Regions from separate parts of the Mesorhizobium sp. M0060 genome, predicted to be linked through region 3. Evidence: predicted binding sites of a transcription regulator. Region 3 holds the regulator's gene; each other region holds the start of a gene.

What was found. The regulator PhoB, encoded in region 3, activates phosphate uptake and scavenging genes when phosphate is short. The targets are predictions, from matches to a motif close to TGTCATNNANCTGTCAT.
Region 1: the regulator PhoB is predicted to act here: its motif matches at 1,296-1,312, upstream of NKJ94_RS03570 (inorganic phosphate transporter).
Region 2: the regulator PhoB is predicted to act here: its motif matches at 1,183-1,199, upstream of NKJ94_RS21390 (PhoX family protein).
Region 4: the regulator PhoB is predicted to act here: its motif matches at 1,093-1,109, upstream of NKJ94_RS25525 (inorganic diphosphatase).

The regions. Positions count from the first base shown of each region.
Region 1 is NZ_JAMYUP010000002.1:263,507-265,707, forward strand. Features, by position in the region: gene NKJ94_RS03560 (efflux RND transporter periplasmic adaptor subunit) at 1-513, opposite strand, end outside; gene NKJ94_RS03565 (TetR/AcrR family transcriptional regulator) at 665-1,201, shown strand; gene NKJ94_RS03570 (inorganic phosphate transporter) at 1,366-2,201, shown strand, end outside.
Region 2 is NZ_JAMYUP010000023.1:4,667-6,867, forward strand. Features, by position in the region: gene NKJ94_RS21380 (phosphatase PAP2 family protein) at 7-708, opposite strand; gene NKJ94_RS21385 (hypothetical protein) at 723-1,061, opposite strand; gene NKJ94_RS21390 (PhoX family protein) at 1,268-2,201, shown strand, end outside.
Region 3 is NZ_JAMYUP010000036.1:42,219-44,419, reverse strand. Features, by position in the region: gene phoU (phosphate signaling complex protein PhoU) at 1-498, shown strand, start outside; gene phoB (phosphate regulon transcriptional regulator PhoB) at 515-1,204, shown strand; gene NKJ94_RS26170 (ROK family protein) at 1,214-2,201, opposite strand, start outside.
Region 4 is NZ_JAMYUP010000034.1:37,358-39,558, forward strand. Features, by position in the region: gene NKJ94_RS25520 (hypothetical protein) at 1-309, shown strand, start outside; gene NKJ94_RS25525 (inorganic diphosphatase) at 434-1,036, opposite strand; gene NKJ94_RS25530 (multicopper oxidase family protein) at 1,547-2,201, shown strand, end outside.

The DNA of each region.
Region 1 (2,201 bases), on a different contig from region 3:
TTTGAAAGGGGCCGTCAACTGTTTTTGGTCGAGCACCGCTTGCAGCTTGTTTACCTGCGCGGCGGAGACCGACGCCGCTGCCTGCGCCGTGTCGAGCGTAGCGTCGGTGCCGACGCCGCGCTTCTGCAGCTCAAGAGCGCGCGTCAACGTCGTCTGGTCGGATGTGGCTTGCGCCTTCGACGCCACGAGGTCGGCTCGCTCGACGGCATCGTCGAGCTGCAGCAGCACGGCGTTGGCGGCGACCTTCTGATTGGCGTGAAACAGGATGTCCTTGACGATGCCGGCGGTCTCCACCGTCAGGTCGACGCCGCGTACGGCACTGACCGTACCGATCGCCTCGATGCCGGGCGTCCAGGACGTCGGTTTAACAACGACCGTCGACACTGTCGTGGCCGGCGGCTTCATGGTGGCAAAGAACTGTTGGGCCATCTTGTCACGGAAAAGCTGCCAGCCGACGATGCCGCCGCACACCAGCACGAGCAGAATGAAGGCGATGATGAAGCGCTTGATCACGAACAGTCCCCTCGGCCACGGCCCAGCATAACCGTCGGATGACCGGAACACATACCTGTGACTGGTCCCAATTTCAAATGACGGCGATCTTACTGTACCGTCTGGACGGTCTTGTCAATTCCGCCTAAGCTAATGAATGGGGGAACGATTGATGAAGGTCCGCAGAGCAAATTCGCGCGAGAAAATTCTCGCCGCCGCCGCCGACGTGGCGCGCGAGACGGGTCCTGGCAGCCTGTCGTTGGATGCGGTCGCCAGCCGTGCCGGCGTGTCGAAAGGCGGCCTCCTCTACAATTTTCCGACCAAGGCGAAGCTGATGCAGGCGCTGGTCGAGGACTACCTGCGCGAGTTCCAACAGGCGCTGGAGTCCGCTCGCACGAGCGGCGTCAGCGGCGAAAGCCCGCTTGCAGCCTATATCAGGCTTTCGGCCGATCGTGCCGAGGAGTCGAAACCGTCGGCCTCCTGGATCTTTTCGGCGATCGCCGAAGATCCTGATTTCCTGACGCCGATAAAATCGTTCAGGCGGCAGGTTTTCGAGCGGCTGAAGGGCGAGACGCCGGACCTCAAGGCGCTGCTGGTCTGCTATCTCGCCATCGAAGGGCTTCGCAGCATGAACCTGTTCGGTTCGGATGTTCTCTCCGCCGATGAGCGCCGGCTGCTGATATCGTCCCTGCTGGAGATCGCGGGATAGGCGAGGGTTGCCTTCGCCGGGGTTCAGTTGCTCCGACTGTCGGGACGTCAGTTTGCTTCGATTGCCCCGTTTGCGTCACCTCAACCTGCCCTGCCGTCACACAGGCTTCATTGTGCGGACATAGCGTCCTCCCATTCTTTGCTGCAATGCACGAGGAGTGGGGTATGGTCGATATTGTTTCAAGCGAAGCAGGAATTCCAAGGCCGGAGCATCCGCTCGACCGGCCGAACAGCACCGGCAAATGGTTTCTGCCGGCCTTTGCCGTCATCGTCCTGGGCGGCCTTGCCTATGTCGGCTACGCACTCGGCCAGGACCTGACCAGCACCGTCGCGGTGCCGTGGATCCTGCTTGGCCTGGCGCTGCTGATCGCGCTCGGCTTCGAATTCGTCAACGGTTTTCACGACACCGCCAATGCGGTGGCAACGGTGATCTACACGCATTCCATGCCGGCCGAGCTTGCGGTGATGTGGTCCGGCTTCTTCAACTTCCTCGGCGTGCTCACCGCCAGCGGGGCGGTCGCCTTCGGCATCATTTCGCTGCTGCCGGTCGAGTTGATCCTTCAGGTCGGATCGAGCTCGGGACTGGCCATGGTCTTCGCGCTGCTGGTCGCCGCGATCATCTGGAATCTCGGAACCTGGTATCTCGGCCTGCCTGCCTCGAGCTCGCACACACTGATCGGCTCGATCATCGGCGTCGGCCTCGCCAACCAGTTCACGGCTCCGGCCGGCTCCATCACCAGCGGCATCGACTGGTCGCAGGCGTTCAATGTCGGCCTGTCGCTTCTGATCTCACCGCTGGTCGGGTTCGGCCTGGCTGCGCTGCTGCTTCTGGTGATGAAGCTGCTGGTCAGGAACCGCGAGCTCTACGAGGCGCCTAAGTCGAGAGCCCCGCCGCCGCTGTGGATCCGGGCGTTGCTTATCTTCACCTGCACCGGCGTCAGCTTTGCCCACGGCTCCAATGACGGGCAAAAGGGCATGGGCCTCATCATGCTCATCCTGAT
Region 2 (2,201 bases), on a different contig from region 3:
ACTGAGTCAGGTGCCATCGGCCCGCCCGAGCCATCGCTGCAGGAACCGTGCCGCCAGCCAGCACAGCATCGCCCAGGCAAAGCCGGCGCACCAGCCGGCCAGCACGTCGGATGGCCAGTGGACGCCGAGATAGATACGGCTGATGCCGACGAGCACCGCCGTCAGCACCGCCAGCCCAAGCACGTAGATTTTCGTTGTCCGCCCGGGCAAAAACCGCGCCGCCATGCTGCCCAGCGTCAAATATGTCACCGCCGACAGCATGGCGTGGCCGCTCGGAAACGAAAGCGATGCCACGTCGGCGAGATGCGAGACCAGATCGGGGCGCGGCCGGTCGATGTCGAATTTCAGCACGCTTGACAGGACCTGGCCGCCCGCCACCGCGACGAACATGAGAAGCGCCGCGCCTGGCCTGCGGATGAGGAGCAGATAGACGATCATTGCCGCAGTGATCAGTACCAGCACGCTGGCGCTGCCGAGGCTGGTGATGTCGCGCATCGCCCCTTCCAGCCATGCCGGTCCGATCGGATTGTCGGGTTGGCCGGCTTTGCGGAAGGCGAGCAGGATTTCGGTGTCGAAGGCATGCGGCGTGGTCGCCCGCGCCATTTCCATCAGCTCTTCGAACCCCCACAGCCCGCCGGCAATGATCAGCCCAGCCAGCAGGACCGGGAACTCCAGCCAGTTGCGCAGCCTGCTTGCAGTGTTCTTCATCGGCCCGATCGCAGTTACAGCTTTTGCAGATAGGGCCCGAGCGTTATCAGCGCCACAGCTGCGACGGCGAGCACGATGCCGGTCGCCTGCAAGGCATTGACGCGCTCGCCGAAGAAGACCAGCGCCACCACGTTGACCGACACCAGCTGGATCACCGCCGACAGGCTGAACGACACCGACATGCCGAATTCACGGATCAGCCTCAGCATGATCAGATTGCCCAGCGAATAGAGCGCCAGCGTCAGCACCATCTTGCCGAGGCTCGGCGCCAGTCCCCATTGCTTCGCCGCCGTCGCCGCCAGCAGAAAGATCACTGTCGAAACGCCGAGCTGCCCCAGTCCCCAGAAACTCACTTTTTGTTCCTCTCGATGCGGTCCTTCCGCGCCTGCCGCAGCTCTTGTTTCCGAAGCGCCGGTCGCGGTCAAGCGGGGCCGATCACGGACGCGAAATCTGAAGCTGGAAATTGACCGGCAACGTCATCAAACTGTGATCTGCCGGCGATAGGCGGTCAGTCAAGCGCCACGCTCCAGCCATCCCAAGAAGCCAGAGGCAAGCCCCCATGACTGAACATCGCTCCCCCGACGCCCGATTCCGCACCAGCCAGCTCGAGGAAAACAACGGCCCGGCCATCAATCCCTCCGACAACCGCACCATGGGCGAGATCATCGCCGCGCGGTTCTCGCGCCGCGGCTTCCTCAAGGGCTCGCTTGCCGTCTCGGCCATAGCGGCAACCGTCAGCCCGCTGGCGCTGATCACCGCCGACAACGCCCGCGCCGCCGAAGGCTCTGCCTTCGCTTTCGACGAGCTTGAAGCCGGCATCGACGATAAGCATCACGTCGCACCAGGCTACGACGCCGATGTTCTGCTGCGCTGGGGCGATCCGCTTTTCCCCGATTCGCCGGAATTCGATCCGACAAAACAGTCGGCGGAGGCCCAGGCCAGACAATTCGGCTACAACAACGACTATGTCGGCTATATCCCGATCGACGGCTCGGCCGAGCACGGCCTGCTGGTGGTCAATCACGAATACACCAATCCGCATCTGATGTTTCCGGGCCTCGTCACCATCGTCGACGGCAAAGCCAAGCAGACGGCCCTCAGCAAAGAACAAGTCGACGTCGAGATGGCCGCGCATGGCGGCACCATTGTCGAGATCCGCAAAGAAGCCGGCAAATGGCAGGTCGTGGGCGACGGCAAGCTCAACCGACGCATTACCTCCAACACCGATATCGCGCTGTCCGGCCCCGTCGCCGGCCACGACCGCGTCAAGACCAGCGCCGACCCGAGCGGCACGAAAATCATTGGCACCATCAACAACTGCGCCGGCGGCGTCACGCCGTGGGGCACCTATGTCATGGCCGAGGAGAACATCCACGGCTATTTCTCTGGCGAGCTGCCGCAGGGCCACAAGGAAGCGGCCAATTACAAGCGCCTCGGCATTCCCGAAGGCGCCTATGAATGGGCTGCGCATCACGACCGCTTCGACATCGGCA
Region 3 (2,201 bases):
ATCGCCAAGCGCCAGCCGATGGCCCACGATCTGCGCCATGTCGTCGGGGCGATCCGCATGGCCGGCGACCTCGAACGCATCGGCGACCTTGCCAAGAATATCGCCAAGCGTGTGAGTGCGGTCGGCCTCAGCGTCACGCCGCGCGACCTATCGCATTCCATCGATGCGATGGCGCAGCTGGTGCTCATCCAGGTGCAGGGCGTCATCGAGGAGTATGCTGCCGGCGATGCGGCCGCGCTGGCCAAGCTACGCGCCGCCGACGAGCGCATCGACGTCAAATACACGTCCGTGTTCCGCGAGCTGTTGACGTACATGATGGAAGACCCGCGCAACATCACCGCTTGCACGCATCTGCTGTTCTGCGCCAAGAATCTGGAGCGGATCGGCGACCATGTCACCAACATCGCCGAAAATGCGTATTATGTGCTGACCGGCGAGCAATTGCCTGTCAATCGTCCGAAGCAGGACGAAACGACAATGTCCGCACCGGTGACATGATGGGGGTGCCCAGCCGATGATCGCACCACGCATAATGGTGGTGGAGGACGAGGAGCCGTTGGGTGTGCTGCTCCGCTACAATCTCGAATCCGAAGGCTACCAGGTCGAGGTGGTGACACGCGGCGACGAAGCCGAGATCCGTTTGCAGGAGAATGTGCCCGATCTTCTGGTGCTCGACTGGATGATACCAGCGGTTTCCGGCATCGAGCTCTGCCGACGGTTGCGGGTGCGCCCCGAAACCGAGCGGCTGCCGATCATCATGCTGACCGCGCGCGGCGAGGAGAGCGACCGGGTGCGCGGTCTTTCGACCGGCGCCGACGACTATCTGGTCAAACCGTTTTCGACACCGGAATTCATGGCCAGGGTCAAGGCGCTGCTGCGCCGCGCCAAGCCGGAAGTGCTGTCCAGCGTGCTGAAGGTCGGCGACATCGTGCTCGATCGCGAATCGCACAGGGTCTATCGCAAGAAGAGCGAAATCCGGCTCGGGCCGACCGAATTCCGGCTGCTCGAATTCATGATGCGGCATCCCGGCCGCGTCTTCTCGCGCAGCCAGTTGCTCGATAATGTCTGGGGCGAGACGATCTACATCGACGAACGCACCGTCGACGTGCATGTCGGGCGGCTGCGCAAAGCCGTCAATAACGGCCGCATGCCGGATGTCATCCGCACCATCCGCGGTGCCGGCTATGCGATCAGGGAAGATTGACCTGCCTGGTCAGGCTACGTTCTTTCTGATGCCGGGCCTCATTTGCGCGCCCGGCGCGAAAATCTCCTGGTCGACGAAGCTTAACGCCCGCATCGCGCAGCCTTCGCGGATCAGCGGCAATTCGTTCGGCTCGGTGTCGAAGGAGATCGAGCTCGAATGCTGGCCACCGGCGGTCTGGGCGATGGCCTTGCGCAAGGCCGGCTCGATCAGATCGAAGGCGGCGGCACTGACGCCGACCATCGCGACCGGTGCTGGATCGATCAGCGCGAACAACGAGCCGAGACCGAAACCCAGCGCTTCGCCGGCCCTGCGGTAGGCCTCGCGTTCCGGCCCATCCTTCTCGCGGGCCCGGGCCGCCAACGCGCGCATGTCGGCGTCGCTGACGTCGGCGACCGGTTTGCTGTCTTCGCTCATCCCCGTAGCGTTGCGCCAGATGGCGTAATTGCCTGCATAGGCCTCGATGCAGCCGCGCCGCCCGCAACGGCAGAGCGCGCCGCCTGGACGATGGATCATGTGGCCAAACTCGCCGCCCGAGGAATGCGTGCCGGTGAACAGCTCGCCCTTCAGCACCAGCCCCATGCCGATGCCGTGCGAAAGCAGGATGGCGATGAAGTCGTCGCGATAGCGATCCGGATCGCGCCAGCGCAAAGCCACCGCCATCATATTGCAATCGTTCTCCACCGTGGCCGGGATGCCGAATTCGTCTTCCAGCATGTCGGCAAAGGCGATGTCCGTCTGCGGCGTGATCGGCGACCACAGCATGGCGCGTGCAGGGGAGTCGGTAATTCCCTGAATCGCCAGGGCGATGCGGGCGACACTGCGGACGTCAAGGTCTGGATCTTCCAGCCGGCGCCGGACGATGGCCATGCATTCGCGGATCAGCTCGTCGCGCGGCATGGTCAGCGTGTCCAGCCGGCGCTGTTCCTCGACGACCACCTGTCCCGCATAGTCGATGATGGCGGCCGACAGGAAATTCAGCGACAACACCACGGTCAGC
Region 4 (2,201 bases), on a different contig from region 3:
ATCACGGCCTCTTACATTCTGGTTTTCGCGGCGCTCGCTGCAACGCCCGCGCGGGCCGAATGCCAGTGCCTCGCCAACGGCCACATTTTCCATCACGGCGAAATCGCTTGTCTGCAATTGCCGTCAGGTCCTGAACTCGCGCAGTGCGACATGGTTCTCAATATTTCGTCATGGAAAAAAATTCAGGATGGATGCCCCGAGGCGACGGCGCCGTTTGGCTTGCCTGTCAAAGGGGACGAGCAGAAACCAGGCGAAGGCGGAGATAAAGCCAACGATTTGGCTTTATCAACAGCAAACGCCCGGAGCTAAAGCGAAGCGCAGTTTGCGCGCATCCAACAGTGCGACGCAAGCCCAACGCATACCCTAGCGGTGTTCCAACACCGCTAGGAACCAGCCCTATGGATGAGCTTCCTGTTGAGATTCTGCTTTCCTGTCAGTCCTTCTTGTTCCGGTAGCTTTCAATGGCTTTGCCAACCATGTCGATGGCGACGTTGGCGCCACCAAAGCCGTTCAGCTCAACGGCCTTGCGGCCTTCAGGTAGCTGCTTGTAAACTCGAAAGAATGCCTCGATGCGCTGTCGTTCGATGGCCGGAAGATCATCGATGGTCTTGACCCCGTCATATTGCGGATCGATATCCGTAGCCGGCACAGCGATGATCTTGTCATCCGCTTCGCCGCCGTCGACCATGTTGAGCACGCCGATGGCGCGGACTTTGATCAGAGCACCGGGCACAACGGGTTCCCGGGTGAAGACAAGCGCATCCAACGGGTCGCCGTCGCCGCCCAACGAACTGGTAACGGAACCATAGTTGGCCGGATAGACGACCGGCATGGACTGATATCGATCGACGACGACATGGCCTGTCTCGGCATCGATCTCATATTTGGTGAAGCTTCCCGCCGGAATCTCGATAACCGTGTAAAATTCGCTGGTGTCTTTCGGCTGCGGAAAATCGAAAGCTGTGACGAATTCGGCGAAAGCGGGCTGCGTGCCCAGCAGGGCCGCAAGCGCCATGACAGTCGGCAACGCGCGCATGGTTGTCTCCAAAGGTTGGACGGGCAGGGCGCCCTGCATCCGCCTAGCCACCGTATGTGACGGCAGCATTACAGGGTTCCGTTATTGAAATTGGATGACCGTATTTGCACCGATCCTGCGGCGAGCAGAAATGGGCCGAGATAGAGCGCTGACGAGTGATGAGCGTCTATGGGCGTTTGCGTTTATGGGCGTTTAAGAGACGGTGGCCGCTTCAAATGTGCTATTTCAGGCGAGCCCATTTCCGGCAAGGGGATAGCTTGCGTCGTAACTCCTGCCAATCGGGCACGCTACACCCACAACACGCCGTTCGGCGAGAGCTGCCACGTAGACGCCTCGCGGCTCAGTGCGACGTTGTGTGGCAATCATCAAAAAGCAAGTGAAACTCCAACTTCAGTTGAAGTCCTTCGGAGACTACGCCACCTTGACCTTGAATCATTGCCAGGGTTCGAAATTCGTGAACGAAGAGACAACAACACCACGTCCGCTATACTCCACTGAAAGGGCTGCTTCATGTCGGGAATGTCGCGCAGGGGATTCTTGCTGGGCGGCACGGCAGCAGTAGCTGTCGGCGCTGCAGGCGGGCTGATTGCCGGCAGGGCCGTAGCAGCCGATCTGACCTTGCCGGTTTCAGCGATCAGTCGGTCGATTTTGCCCGGCACCGTCACCAAAGGGATGATGAGTTTCGGTGCGGGCGGGCCGCCGCCCACTCTGCGTTTATTGCGAGGTAGGCCGTTTTCCATAGACGTGGTCAATGATCTCGATGAAGCGACGAGTGTGCACTGGCATGGATTGCGCATCGCCAATGCCATGGACGGCGTGCCTTATCTCACCCAGCGTCCCATCGCGGCGGGCGAAAGCTTCCGTTACACTCTGACACCGCCGGATACCGGCACCTATTGGTATCATCCGCATTGCAACACGCTCGATCAGATGGCCCGCGGTCTGACAGGCATGCTTGTTGTCGAAGATGACGAAGATGCCGGTTTCGACCAGGATTTGCCGCTCAATATACGCGACTTCCGTCTCGGCGAAGACGGCCAGTTCATCGAATTGTTCAAGGCACGCAACGCTGCGCGCGGCGGCACGCTGGGTACGGTCTCGACAGTAAATTGGGAAGTCACCCCGATTTACGATCTGCCGGCGGGCAGCCTTGTGCGCCTGCGTT